2 regions of the Mesorhizobium sp. M8A.F.Ca.ET.165.01.1.1 genome follow, and region 1 is predicted to be linked to the other one. Evidence: riboswitches for the same ligand, from Rfam matches in the RefSeq annotation. Region 1 holds a riboswitch; the other holds the start of a gene.
The links. A riboswitch is a leader RNA that binds a small molecule or an ion and turns the genes downstream of it on or off. The one in region 1 is predicted to bind S-adenosylmethionine.
Positions count from the first base shown of each region.

Region 2: it holds a riboswitch for S-adenosylmethionine, as region 1 does, so the genes downstream of both, EN808_RS22030 (O-succinylhomoserine sulfhydrylase) here and EN808_RS00315 (homoserine O-acetyltransferase) in region 1, are expected to answer to the same signal.

Region 1 covers NZ_SRTH01000001.1:61,521-68,646, forward strand. Annotated here, with positions in the region: gene metW (methionine biosynthesis protein MetW) at 1-579, opposite strand, end outside; gene EN808_RS00315 (homoserine O-acetyltransferase) at 701-1,870, opposite strand; SAM riboswitch at 1,992-2,069, opposite strand; gene hisC (histidinol-phosphate transaminase) at 2,207-3,316, shown strand; gene EN808_RS00325 (prephenate/arogenate dehydrogenase family protein) at 3,339-4,274, shown strand; gene EN808_RS00330 (sugar kinase) at 4,271-5,200, opposite strand; gene EN808_RS00335 (DUF2125 domain-containing protein) at 5,206-6,204, opposite strand; gene EN808_RS00340 (gamma-glutamylcyclotransferase) at 6,323-6,844, shown strand; gene EN808_RS00345 (aldo/keto reductase) at 6,968-7,126, shown strand, end outside.
Region 2 covers NZ_SRTH01000008.1:215,989-223,114, forward strand. Annotated here, with positions in the region: gene EN808_RS22015 (Hsp33 family molecular chaperone) at 1-998, shown strand, start outside; gene apaG (Co2+/Mg2+ efflux protein ApaG) at 1,228-1,620, opposite strand; gene EN808_RS22025 (ceramide glucosyltransferase) at 1,841-2,992, shown strand; gene EN808_RS22030 (O-succinylhomoserine sulfhydrylase) at 3,020-4,210, opposite strand; SAM riboswitch at 4,267-4,344, opposite strand; gene EN808_RS22035 (2'-deoxycytidine 5'-triphosphate deaminase) at 4,485-5,579, shown strand; gene araD1 (AraD1 family protein) at 5,631-6,623, opposite strand; gene mmsB (multiple monosaccharide ABC transporter permease) at 6,827-7,126, opposite strand, start outside.

The DNA.
Region 1 (7,126 bases):
GAAATTCCAGAACCACCAGGGCATCGACAGGCCGATCTTCTGGCCGTTGGCGTCGAGCGCGGTCGCCTTTTCCACCGTCGCGCCAAGCTCCTCGCACAGATTGACGAAGTCGCGGATGGTGCAGAAGTGGATGTTGGGCGTGTCGTACCAGGAGTAGGGCAGATCCTTGGTCACCGGCATGCGGCCCTTGACGAACAGCGACAGGCGCACCCGCCAATGGCCGAAATTGGGGAAGGACACGATCGCCCGATTGCCGATCCGGAGCAGTTCGTCGAGCACCAGCTTCGGGTTGCGGGTGGCCTGCAGGGTCTGCGACAGGACGACGAAGTCAAAACCCTTGTCGGGATAGAATTCGAGATCCTTGTCGGCATCGCCCTGGATGACCGAGAGGCCGCGCGCCACGCATTCGTTGACGCCGCGCTGCGAAAGCTCAAGGCCGCGACCGTCGACCTGCTTGGTTTCCTGCAGCAATTCGAGCAGCGAGCCGTCGCCGGAGCCTACGTCAAGCACGCGCGATTGCGGCGGGATGAGGTTGGCGACGACCTCAAGGTCGACACGCTGGCTGCCATTGACGCTCATGGCTTCGCCTCCTGAGTGGCGCATGACGATGGTCCGAAAAGTCCGCAATTTTTCTGGGTCATGGCTTCGCCTTTCCGTCTGACGCATGACCGTGGTCCGAAAAGTCTGCAACGTTTCGGGGTCATGCACCGAGCCCCCTGGCGCGCGCGGCCGAACCGATAAAGCCGTTGATGGCGGCAAACAGTTCCGGTTCGTCGAGCAGGAAGGCGTCGTGGCCGCGGTCGGTCTCGATCTCGACGAAGGAAACCGAGGCACCGGCGGCGTTGAGCGCGTGCACGATCGAGCGGCTCTCTTCGGTCGGGAACAGCCAATCCGACGTGAAGGACACCAGGCAGAAGCGGGTCTTGGTGCCGGCAAAGGCGTCCGCCAGCCGGCCGCCATGGTCGGCGGCAAGGTCGAAATAATCCATCGACCGTGTCATGTAGAGGTAGGAGTTGGCGTCGAAGCGGTCGACGAAGGTCATGCCCTGGTGGCGCAGATAGCTCTCGATCTGGAAATCGGCATCGAAGCCGAAGGTCAGCGCTTCGCGGTCCTGCAGGTTGCGGCCGAATTTGCGGTGCAGGGCGGCTTCCGACAGATAGGTGATGTGGGCGGCCATGCGCGCCACCGCCAGCCCCTTTTCCGGGCGCTTGCCGTGCTCGAAATATTTGCCGCCATGCCAGTCCGGATCGGCCATCACGGCCTGCCGCCCGACCTCGTGGAAGGCGATGTTCTGTGACGAATGGCGCGCGCCGGTGGCGATCGGCAGTGCCGAGAACACCCGCTCGGGATAGCTCGACGCCCATTGCAGCACCTGCATGCCGCCCATCGAGCCGCCCAGCACGCAGAACAGCTTCTCGATGCCGAAATGGTCGACCAGCATCTGCTGCGCACGCACCATGTCGCGGATGGTGATGACAGGAAGGTCGAGCCCATAGGGCTTTCCCGTGGCGGGGTTGGTCGAAGCCGGCCCGGTGGAACCAAGGCAGCCGCCGATGACGTTGGAACAGATGACGAAGAAACGGTTGGTGTCGATGATCTTGCCGGGGCCGATCAGCACTTCCCACCAGCCTGGCTTGCCGGTCACCGGATTGGTGTTGGCGACATGCTGGTCGCCGGTCAGTGCATGGCAGACGAGGATGGCATTGGAACGGGCATCGTTCAGAACGCCATAGGTCTGATAGGCGATCTGGAACGGCGACAGCACCGTGCCGGCATCGAGCTTGAGCGGCTTGTCGGGTCCGAAACGCAACACCAGGCTCGACGGATTGTCGACCTCGTTGTTGGTCCTTGCTGCGCGCAGAGCGGCCATTCCTAATCTCTCTTGCTGCATCGTTTCTTGCGAAAATCTCCGCTGATTTTCGCGGCGCCGATGCGGTCGTCCGGGCCGGTAGCGGACAATAAAAAACCGGCATTGCCTTCGCAAAGCCGGTTACGTCACGCAAACGGCCCTTTAGCGAATTGTTTAACGTGGCTGCAAGCCGACCGGCCAAATCACCACGGAACTGTCACCGCCCTTCTAGAACCCGCCCGCCTCGCCGTCAATGGCGGCGGCTGGCACTAGTGCCGCCTCTCGACATTGCCGGCCATGGCTTGTATTTCCGCAGCGGCTTCCGGATGGAGGCATTTTCGACGGATTTTGCAAGACATGAACCAGACACCGGATCAGGCACGTCCAACCCCCCGCGCGGGCATCATGGACATAGACGCCTATGTGCCCGGCAAGAGCACGGCGCCGGCCGGGGTCGCCAAGGTCTACAAGTTGTCGTCGAACGAGAACCCGCTTGGGCCGTCGCCGAAGGCGATCGAGGCCGCGCGTGAGGTCGCCGGCAAACTCGACATCTATCCCGACGGCACCGCCAGGCGGTTGCGCGAGGCGATCGCCGAGGTGCATGGCCTCAACGCGCAGAACATCATCTGCTCCAACGGTTCCGACGAGATCCTTGGCCTGTTGGCACAGACCTATCTCGCGCCCGGCGACGAGGCCATGTTCACCGAACACGCCTTCATGGTCTACAAGATCTACATCCAGTCGGCCGGCGCCACCCCGGTCGTGGTCAAGGAGACCGACGAGCGCGCCGACATCGATGCGATGCTGGCGGCTGTGACGCCGCGCACGAAAATCGTGTTCCTGGCCAATCCCAACAATCCGACCGGCACCTATGTGCCGTTCCAGGAGGTGCGTCGCCTGCATGCCGGACTGCCGAAAAACGTGCTGCTGGTGCTGGACGCGGCCTATGCCGAATATGTCCGCCGCAACGATTACGAAGCCGGCATCGAGCTGGCCGGCAGCGCCGAGAACGTGGTGATGACCCGCACCTTCTCCAAGATCGGTCTCGGCGGAGCGCGTATCGGCTGGATGTATGGTCCGATGCACATTGTCGATGCGATCAACCGCGTGCGCGGCCCCTTCAACGTCAATGCGACCGCGATCGAGGCCGGCATCGCCGCGATCCGCGACCGCGCCCATGTCGAGCGCAGCGTGGCGCATAACGAGACCTGGCTCGCCTGGCTGAGCGAGGAGATGACTGGACTCGGACTGCGCGTGACGCCCAGCGTCGGCAATTTCCTGCTCATTCATTTTCCCGACGACCAGAGGCATTCGGCGGCTGCGGCGGATGATTATCTGAGCGCGCGCGGCTATATTCTGCGGCGCGTTTCAGGCTACGGCTTTCCCAACGCGCTGCGAATGACCGTCGGTACCGAAGAGGCCAATCGCGGCGTTGTCGCCGCGCTCAAGACATTCCTGAAAAGCTAGAACGCCTGAAAAGTTACACACCATGGCATCACCGATGTTCGAAAAAATCGCGCTGGTCGGCATCGGCCTGATCGGCTCGTCGCTGGCCCGCGTCATTCGCCGCGAAGGCCTGGCTCGCCATGTCGCGATCTCGACGCGCAGTGTGGCAACGCTCAAGCGAGCCGAGGAACTGGGACTAGGCGATTCCTACACCACCGATTCCAGGGAAGCTGTGCGTGATGCCGATCTGGTCATCGTCTCGGTGCCGGTGGGCTCATCCGGTGCGGTGGCGCAGGAGATTGCGCCGGCGCTAAAAAAAGGTGCGATCCTCACCGATGTCGGCTCAACCAAGGCCTCAGTCATCGCGCAGATGCAGCCGCATGTGCCTGAGGGCGTCCATTTCATTCCCGGCCATCCGCTGGCGGGTACCGAAAAATCCGGCCCGGATGCCGGATTTGCCGACCTGTTCGACAATCGCTGGTGCATCTTCACGCCGGTGCCGGGCACCGATCCGGAGGCGCTGGAACGGCTGTCGGAATTCTGGCGCCGCTGCGGCGCCAACATCGACACGATGGATCCGCAGCATCACGACATGACGCTGGCCATCGTCTCGCATCTGCCGCACATCATCGCCTACAACATCGTCGGCACCGCCGACGACCTGGAATCGGTGACCAAGACGGAAGTGATCAAATATTCCGCCTCCGGCTTTCGCGATTTCACGCGTCTGGCCGCCTCCGATCCGACCATGTGGCGGGACGTGTGCCTGCACAACAAGGATGCCATCCTGGAAATGCTGGCGCGCTTCTCGGAAGATCTGGCGTTCCTGCAGCGCGCGATCCGCTGGGGCGATGGCGACAAACTCTTCGACCTGTTCACCCGCACCCGCGCCGTGCGCCGCTCGATCATCGAGGCGGGCCAGGATATCGACGCGCCGGACTTTGGCCGCCAGGCGGTCGAGCATCCGGCAAAGAGCTAAGCTGTTTCAGGCCAGGTCGCTGCCATCATGGCGAGCGTTTCCGCCCGATCCGGCGCGCCCAGCCTGCCGCCGAAGCGCAGGCATTTGAGCGCGGCGGCGGCACTCGCAAAGCGCAGTGCGTGCTCGATCGCCATGGCTTCCGCCAGCCCAACGGCAAAGGCGCCATGAAAGACATCGCCGGCGGCCAGCGTGTCGACCGCCTTGATCCTCGGCGCCTCGACATGGCGGGATGATCCGGCGCTTCGATCGAACCACCAGGTACCCGCCGCGCCGCCGGTGACCGCGACGAAGGCGTCGGTGCTGGAGGCGAGATCCTCGCAAGCGGTCTCCAGATCCAACGCGTGGCCGCAGATGATACGCACTGCCGGTTCGGAGGCGACGATGTGCGAGGCCAGCGGCAACAGTTGCTCCAGCACCGCCAGCGGCGCGGTATCGGCATCGAGGATAGCCGGCCTGCCCGCGGCGCGCGCCGCGTTCAGGGCAAGTGCCGCTGCACCCGGCCAGCGCACGTCGGCCAGCACGGCATCGAACGCCGTGATGTCGGGAAACGGCAAGGCTTCGGGATCAGCCTGCGCACGCGTGTCGTAGAACGGCACGATGATACGCTCGCCATGCGCATCGACCAGGATCGAGGCCAGCGCCGAGCGTGCGCCGCTGACGCGGCGCACATGGCTGCAATCGACGCCCTCGGCCTCGATTCCAGCGATCAGCTGATCGCCGACAGGATCGTCGCCAGCACTCGCCCATAGCGATATCTCGGCGCCGAGACGACGTGCGGCGCAGGCCGCGCTCGTGGCCATGCCCGAGGCGATCTGGACGCCGTCCGAGGCGATGAATTTTCCCTGATGCGTCGGAAGCGACTCGACGCGCAGGATGGTGTCCAGCGTCAGCGCTCCAACACTCAAGAGCCTCACGGGTCTTGCCATGGGTGCTATTGCACCGGCTTGATCTTGCCCAGCGGGATAAAGCCGAGCGAGGCCTTGCCCTTGACCACCTTCAGCGGCATCGACGGCTCGCTGCCGAGTAGAGCCAGGGCGCCAAAACCTTGCTCGATCGCATTCTTCTGCTCGGGCACGGCGCCGGCAAGGATAGATGCCACGGCCTTCGGATCCTTGATCCTGATCATCAGATCGGCATCGACCAGGCCTTCTGCATCGACCGACAGCGGTCCGGAAACGGTGACACGCGCCGTCCCCGACGACAGATCGAGATTACGGATTTCGATCCTCTGGCCGCGCAGGCTTTTCACCTGCGTGCCGACCAGCGCCACGCCGTTCTTCAGTGTCACGTCGCCGCTGGCATCGAGCGCCGGCAGCACGCGCCCGCCGATCGTGTCGGGATCGATTTCAAGATCGCCAAAGCTGCCGACATAGTCGATATCCGCGCCATTCGGCTGCAACTGGCCTGATGCCTTGCCGGCACTGAACAGCTCGACTGGATCGGTATCGTCGGCCGGATCGGTCTGGCCCGACAGGCCCTCGGCCTGCAGCGCTATACGTCGCGGCAGCGGATACCACAGTTTGACGTTGGCCTGCAGATTGTCCCAGTCGATCCAGAGCGGCATCATGCCCGGGACGGAGGTTCGGAGCGGACCGCGCAGATTGGCAACCGGCGACAAGGGCTGGGCGATCTGGGCGGTGGCATTGAAGGAGCCGGCCGAGGCGGCAATGTTCTTGGCATCGTCCTCGTAGGCGAGATTGTCGCAAGAGACGGCAAAGCTCAGCGGATAGCCACTGACCTCGAGGTTGGCGCAGCCAGCCTGGATGCCGCTCTTATTGAGCGTGGCAACCGCCTTGTCGGCCTCCGACCTGACCCTGTTGGCCAGATAGAACCATCCGGCGCTGTATATGGCGAACAGCACCAGGATGAACGCGGCAAGCCACCATAGGCGGCGACGGTTACCCGGTCGGCGTTCGTCACTTGACGTCATGCTTTGGCTCGATTCCGGGAACACCAGTGGACAGAGACGATAGGTAGACGGACACGGGCGGAAAAAACACCGGTTTCCGGTGCGGTGTTGCCATTCTTTTGCAATCAGGCGCGGTGATATGGGCGATTTTTGGGTGTTCGGCTACGGTTCGCTGATCTGGCGGCCCGGTTTCGCGCATGTCGAGACACGGCGTGCGCGCCTGCATGGCTACCGCCGCTCGCTTTGCGTCTATTCCTTCGTGCACCGCGGCACGCGCCAGCGGCCGGGACTGGTGCTTGGCCTCGACCATGGCGGGTCCTGCGTCGGCCTCGCCTTCCGCGTGCCCGGCGAACTGCGCGACGAGGTCATTGCCTATCTGCGTGAGCGCGAGCTTGTCACCAGCGTCTATCTCGAGCGGACGCTCAAGGTTCGTCTCGACGGCGGCGGCGCGGTCGAGGCCGTGGCCTACATCGTCGACCGCAAGCATGAGCAATATGCCGGGGCGATGGACGCGGCGGATGCAGCGGCCGTGGTGCGTGGCGCGGTCGGCCGATCGGGCAACAACGAGGACTATGTGCTGAGTACGCTGAAGCATCTGGAAGCACTGGGCATCCGCGACCACTGGCTGGAGGAGGTGAAACGGGGGATAGCGTCTTTGTGAAGCGCTGGCTCTGCGGAAAACGGTGGCCAGGGCCTTTGACCTCGATGCGGCAAGACCTAGGTTAGGCTCCGAACCCAGCCAGCGGGCGGCATCGCCCGGCCCCAATCATCACGGAGATCCGTCTTGCAGAAACGCCGTCTCGGTCGCACCGACCTTTCCATCGCGCCGCTGGTTCTGGGCGGCAATGTCTTCGGCTGGACCGCTGACGAGAAGACCTCCTTCGATCTGCTCGACCGCTTCGTCGGCGCGGGCCTCAATGCCATCGATACGGCCGACGCCTAT
Region 2 (7,126 bases), on a different contig from region 1:
GCCATCAAGTGACTGAACATCACCCCAAACTCGGCGAGTTCGGCTACGCCGGCGACGATCACGTCGTTCCCTTCGAAGTCGGTCCGCTCGACGTGCGTGGCCGCACGGTGCAGCTCGGGCCGATGCTCGACGCCATCCTTGGCCGCCACGACTATCCCGAGCCGGTCGCCCGCCTGCTGGCGGAAGCCTGTGTGCTGACGGTGCTGCTCGGCACCTCGCTCAAGTTCGAAGGCAAGTTCATCCTGCAGACCCGTACCGACGGGCCTGTCGACATGCTGGTCGCGGACTTTTCCACGCCCTCGGCGCTGCGCGCCTATGCGCGTTTCGACGCGGATCGGCTCGAAGCGCTGGTCGCGGCCGGCGAGACCTCGCAGCAAACGCTGCTTGGCAGCGGCGTGCTGGCGCTGACCATCGATCAGGGCGCCCATACGCAGCGCTATCAGGGCATCGTCCAGCTCGACGGCGAAACGCTGGAAGACGCGGCGCGTACCTATTTCCGCCAGTCGGAACAGATCCCGACGGATATCAGGCTCTCGGTCGCCAAGCTGCTGACGCCCGGTATCGGCGGTGCGCGCGAGCAGTGGCGCGCCGGCGGCATACTGGCGCAGTTCCTGCCGCAATCGCCCGAGCGCATGCGCGTCCCGGACCTGCCGGGTGGCGATGGCGATCCGCGCGAGGAAGTCCACGATCCGGCCGATAATTCCTGGCAGGAACTCCTCGCCTTGCTGGGCACCATCGAGCCGACCGAGCTGATCGACCCGACCATCGGCGCCGAGCGGCTGCTCTATCGCTTGTTCCACGAGCATGGCGTGCGCGTCTTCGGCGGCGTCCCCGTCACCGACCAGTGCTCGTGCTCCAGGGACAAGATCCGCGATATCCTCGAAGGCTTCTCCGCGCAGGAGATCAAGGACAGCACCGAGGATGGCGGCATCCACGTCGCCTGCGAGTTCTGCTCGACCCAGTACGACTTCGATCCGGCCGAGTTTGCGGCTCAGTAAAGCTAGTCCCTTCTCCCCGTCACTATACGGGGAGAAGGTGCCGGCAGGCGGATGAGGGGCAGCGCCAGCGTTAGTACAGGAGCTCCTTGGCTCTATCTGAAGAAAATTCTCGCAAGCTCGGCGCTGCCCTCATTGTCCTGCCGGACGGTCGTCACTCGAAAAGCCAAGCAATTCGTCCGCTTCGCGGACCATTCCTCAACTCCCCCGTATAGTGACGGGAGAAAAGACGCTAATTCACCGTGCGCCTTGTCCCCGGCAGATCGAGCGAGAAGGCGGGGATGGCGATGTCGAAGGTCTCGCCGCGCTTGTTGCGCATCGTGTAGCGTCCGACCATGATCCCGGACGGTGTCGAGAGCGGGCAGCCGGACGTGTATTGATAGCTGTCGCCGGGATTGAGTTCCGGCTGGTCGCCGACAACGCCCGGCCCGCGCACTTCCTCGACCCGGCCGGCGCCATCGGTGATGTGCCAATAGCGCGACAACAACTGCACGAACTCGTCCGACTGGTTGTCGATCGTTATCTGATAGCCCCAGACATAGCGGTTCTCCGAGGGATCCGAACGGTCCTCGAGATAGAACGGCCTGACCTGCACTTCGATGTTGCGCGTCACGGCGCGGTACATGAGCGGCTCCAAAACAACCCGATGACTTTCAGCGCTCCCGGTGAGCAGGTCAACGTGCGCGTCTTGTCGCGGCTGACCTTGAACCGCAGGTGCCGGCAAAGAATGTCATTTAAGTGACACACGACAATGGTGGTGTGCACGAACCGGGCGACTCGGCGCTCTGTCGAACTGTTGAAAACGGCCACGATGCCGGCCGCCTTTCCGGAGTGACCAGATCTCGATGGAACTCACCTTCATAGCCGCCTCGCTTTCGACCGCACTCATCCTTTCAAACGCCGCCAGCATTTCGCTCGCCGCTTCACAGCTGAAACGGCGCAACACGATCGCCCCGCCAGCCGGCAAGCCGCAACCGGTCTCGATCGTCGTCCCGTCGCGGGGCGTCGAGCCGTTCACGCATGAGACGCTGGAACGCGCCTTCGCCCTCGACTGGCCACGCTACGAACTGATCTTCTGCGTCGCCCATACCGACGATCCGGTGGTCAAACTGATAAACAGGGCGATTGCCCGGTTTCCCAAGGTACCGGCCCGGCTGCTGATCGGTGACGACCGCGTCAGCGCCAATCCAAAGCTCAACAATTGCGTCAAGGGTTGGGAAGCGGCACGCCACAACTGGGTCATCCTTGCCGATTCCAACGTCTTGATGCCGAGGGACTATGTCGAGCACATGATGGCGGCATGGCGGCCCGACACCGGCCTTGTCTGCTCGACGCCGATCGGCTCGCGGCCCGAGGGTTTCTGGGCCGATGTCGAATGCGCCTTCCTCAACACATTGCAGGCCCGCTGGCAGTATGCCGGCGAGGCGCTCGGCCTCGGCTTTGCCCAGGGCAAGAGCATGCTGTGGAACAAGCCGATGCTGGATGCCAATGGCGGCATTCGGGCGCTGGCCGCCGAGATCGCCGAGGACGCTGCCGCCACCAAGCTGGTGAACGGCCTCGGCTTGTGCGTCAATCTCGTTGCCGCGCCCTTCGAGCAGCCGCTCGGCCAGCGCACGCTTGGCGAGATCTGGTCGCGCCAGGCCCGCTGGGCGCGCCTGCGCCGCGTCACCTTCCCGCTGTTCTTCGCGCCCGAAATCCTGACCGGCGCGGCGGTGCCTCTCGCGCTTGCCCTGGTTGCTGCGGCGAGCGCCGGCGTCAGCCTTTGGGCAACCGCGATTGCCGTGTTGGCGGCCTTCTACCTTCCGGAGTGCGCACTGGCCTTGTCCAAGGGCTGGTACCTGTCGCCGCGCATGGTCGCGGCCATGATTGCGCGGGACGTGATGCTCCCAACCCTCTGGGCGCGCGGCTGGCTCGGCGGCGCCGTCGACTGGCGCGGCAACGCAATGACCATCCGCACCAAGGCGGCCGAACTGGAGGAGACGCCGTCGCGCGCCTGATCGCCGCGACCGACGCTCCCAAACAGCCTATTTGGCGGCCTTCAGCGCCTGCGCGATGTCTTCCAGCAGGTCGTCGGCGTCCTCCAGGCCGACCGACAGCCTGAGCGTCCCTGGCCCGATGCCGAGTTCGGCGCGGGCCTCGTCGCTCAGGTTCTTGTGCGTCGTCGTCGCCGGATGGGTGATCAGGCTCTTGGCATCGCCGAGATTGTTCGAGATCAGCACGATGTCGAGGGCGTTCTGCAGCGCGAAGGCCGCCGGCTTGCCGCCCTTGACGTCGAGGCAGATCAGCGTCGAGCCGCCCGACATCTGCTTCTTGACGATGGCGGCCTGCGGATGGTCGGCGCGGCCGGGATAGATGACGCGGGCGATCTGCGGCTGCTCGGCCAGGAAGTCGGCGATCCTGCCGGCGCTTTCCGTCTGCTGGCGCACGCGCAGCGGCAGCGTCTCGAGCCCCTTCAGCAAGGTCCAGGCATTGAACGGCGACAGGCTGGGGCCGGTGTGGCGGAAATAGTCGTGCAGGTTTTCGTCGATCCACTTCTTGTCCGACAGGATGACGCCGCCGAGGCAACGGCCCTGGCCGTCAATATGCTTGGTGGCCGAGTAGACGACGATGTGCGCACCAAGCTGCAACGGCTTCTGCTGCAGCGGCGTGGCGAAGACATTGTCGACGACAAGCCGCGCGCCGATCGAATTGGCAAGCGAGGCGACGGCTGATATGTCGACGACTTCCAGCGTCGGATTGGTCGGGCTTTCCAGGAAGAACAGCTTGGTGTTCGGCCTGACCGCCTTTTCCCAATTGGCGATATCGGTGCCGTCGACCAAGGTCGCCTCGATGCCATAGCGCGGCGCCAGCGTCTCGACCACCCAGCGACAGGAGCCGAACAGCGCGCGCGCCGCAATGATATGATCGCCGGCCTTGACGCTGCACAGAAGGGCCGCGGTCACCGCCGCCATGCCCGACGCCGTGGCGCGCGCGTCCTCGGCGCCTTCGAGAGCGCACATGCGCTTTTCGAACATGTCGACGGTCGGGTTGGCGTAACGCGAATAGATGAAGCCAGGCTCTTCGCCCTTGAAGCGGGCTTCCGCCGCCTGGGCGGTTTTATAGACATAGCCCTGGGTCAGGTACATCGCCTCGGCGGTTTCGCCGAATTGGGAACGCAGGGTGCCGCCATGCACGAGTGCCGTCTGAGGTTTCCAGTTGCGCTTCTTGGTGCTCATCGCTTTGTTCCAGACACAAAAAAACCGGCCGCGAAAGTCGCAACCGGTCCATACGGCCTTGCGGCCCGACGGTCCTTTAGCGACTTGTTTAACGTGGCTGCAAGCCGACCGGCCAAATCACCACGGGATAACGACCCTTTAGACCCGCGCCACGCTTGCGTCAATTGCCGGCTTCATTAAGAGGTTTGTACCAAGGCAGGTTCCGCAAAAGTGCCCAGTGGTTTTGCGGCAAGAACCTGCACCAAAAGAGACCAGTCTTGGGCGGAGCCAGACTTTGCGGCAGACAGGCATTCTTCCTGATCAGGACATTTCGGCGCTGTTCCAGTCCGGGGCGCTGAAGTCGCCGCGCGCGCTCGATGCCGACCAGATCCAGCCGGCGAGCCTTGATCTCAGATTGGGCGAAAGGGCCTGGCGGGTGCGCGCCTCGTTCCTGCCCGGTCCCAATCACAAGGTCTCGGAAAAGCTCGACCGGCTGCAACTCCACGAGATTAATCTGACCGAAGGCGCGGTTCTCGAAACCGGCTGCGTCTATATCGTGCCGCTGCTCGAAAGTCTGGCCCTGCCGGCTGGCATTTCGGCTTCGGCCAATCCGAAGAGCTCGACCGGGCGGCTCGACATCTTCACCCGCGTCATGACCGATCGCGGCCACGAGTTCGACAAGATCGCCGCCGGCTATCACGGCCCGCTCTATCTCGAGGTCAGTCCGCGCACTTTTCCGGTCGTCGTGCGCACCGGTTCGCGCCTGTCGCAGATCCGCTTCCGTACAGGCAACGCACTGCTATCGGAAGCCGAACTGCATGAATTGCACAACGCCGAAATGCTGGTCGCCACCGATCCGCCGAACATTTCCGGCGGCGGCATCGCGCTGTCGATCGATCTCAATGGCGACAAGGATGGGCTGGTCGGCTATCGCGGCAAGCACCACACCGGCCTCGTCGATGTCGACAAGCGTGCCGCACAGGACGTCGTCGATTTCTGGGAGCCGATCCACAAGAGCGGCGCCGGCGAACTGGTGCTCGATCCCGACGAGTTCTACATCCTCGTCAGCCAGGAGGCGGTGCATGTGCCGCCGCTCTACGCCGCCGAGATGACACCCTTCGATCCGCTGGTCGGCGAGTTCCGTGTCCACTATGCCGGCTTTTTCGATCCGGGGTTCGGCCATTCGGCGTCCGGCGGCACCGGCAGCCGGGCGGTGCTCGAAGTGCGCAGCCACGAAGTCCCGTTCATCCTCGACCATGGCCAGATCGTCGGCCGGCTGGTCTACGAGCACATGCTGAAGCGGCCGCGGGCGCTTTACGGCACCGAACTGGGCTCGAACTACCAGGCGCAAGGCCTCAAGCTCTCAAAGCATTTCCGCGCGGTGCGCTAAGGTCGAAGCTGCCGATCTCCCCACGAGAGGGGGATGACGCCCCCGTGGCTTTTACAGCGCCTTCACCGCCACCTTCACCGGCTTTTCGATTTCCAGCGGGTTGCGCAGCGGCAGGCCGAAATCCCCTGCCTCGATCTCGAACACGTCGCCTGCTTCCGTGTTGATGCCGTCGGCGAAGGATAGCGTCGCGGTGCCGAACATATGCACATGCACGTCGCCCGGCTGGCGGAAGGCCGAATATTTGAAGTGGTGGTGTTCGAGATTGGCGATGGTGTGCGACATGTTCGTTTCGCCCGACAGGAACGGCTTCTCCCACAATGTCTTGCCGTCTCGCAGGATGCGCGACGTGCCGCGGATGTCCGAAGGCAGGTCTCCGATCAGGATTTCCGGCCCGAACGAGGCATTGCGCAGCTTGGAGTGGGCGAGGAAGAGATAGTTCACGCGCTCGGTCACATGGTCCGAGAATTCGTTCGACAGCGTGAAGCCGACGCGGAACGGCGCGCCATCGTCGCCGATGACATAGATCCCGGCGACCTCGGGTTCTTCGCCGGCATCCTTGGCAAAGGCCGGCGACATCAGCGCCGCGCCAGGCGCGACCGCCATGGTGCCGTTGCCCTTGTAGAACCATTCCGGCTGTACGCCGACCTGGCCTTTGGCGGGTTTGCCGCCTTCCAGCCCCATGCGGAACATCTTCATCGAATCGGTGAGCTGCTCCTCGCCGTCGGTGCTGAGCTTCTTGTGCATGGAATCGCGCGTCGCGGCCGACCCGAGATGCGTCAGTCCCGTGCCGGTCAGGTGCAGATGCGCCGGGTCGGGGTGATTGATCGGCGACAGGAGCCGTCCTCTCTTGTAGGCGGCGTCGAGATCGACCGTCTCGCCAAGTCCCTTGCGTTCGATCAGAGCGGCCAGGCCGACACCGGTGCGGGCGGCCTCCATCGCCAGCGAATAGACGCTGCGCGCGCCGTTGATGATCCGGGTCTTCCCGCCGCTGCGGGCAACGACACGGATCGTCTCGGCGTCGTCGAGAATCTGCGAGATCAGCATGATCAGTCCTCTCTCATTTTTCCGTGTCCGGCTGCCATCGGCAAAATCCTGACCGGCGCGGCGCGGAAACGCGCCACGGTTGAAACGCTTCGTCCGGATTGCGTTCGCGAGCCTGGTCCTTCCCCGGACTTCTTGGTGCCGACGGGCTGCCGGCAGCTTCGCGATCTAGAACCCGTATGCCTCCTAGTCCTCGCCTCCAGCCCTTAAGCCTTGTTCTTGTTGTAGACGTCGAAGATGACGGCTCCGAGCAACACCAGTCCCTTGACTACCTGCTGCCAGTCGACGTTGACGCCCATGATCGACATGCCGTTGTTCATCACGCCCATGATGAAGCCGCCGACCACCGCGCCGATCACCTGGCCGACGCCGCCCATCGCCGAGGCGCCGCCGATGAAGACGGCCGCGATCACGTCGAGCTCGCTGCCGAGGCCCGCGGCCGGCACGGCCTGGCCGAGACGCGCGGCGATGATCAGGCCGCCGAGCGCCGACAGCACGCCCATATT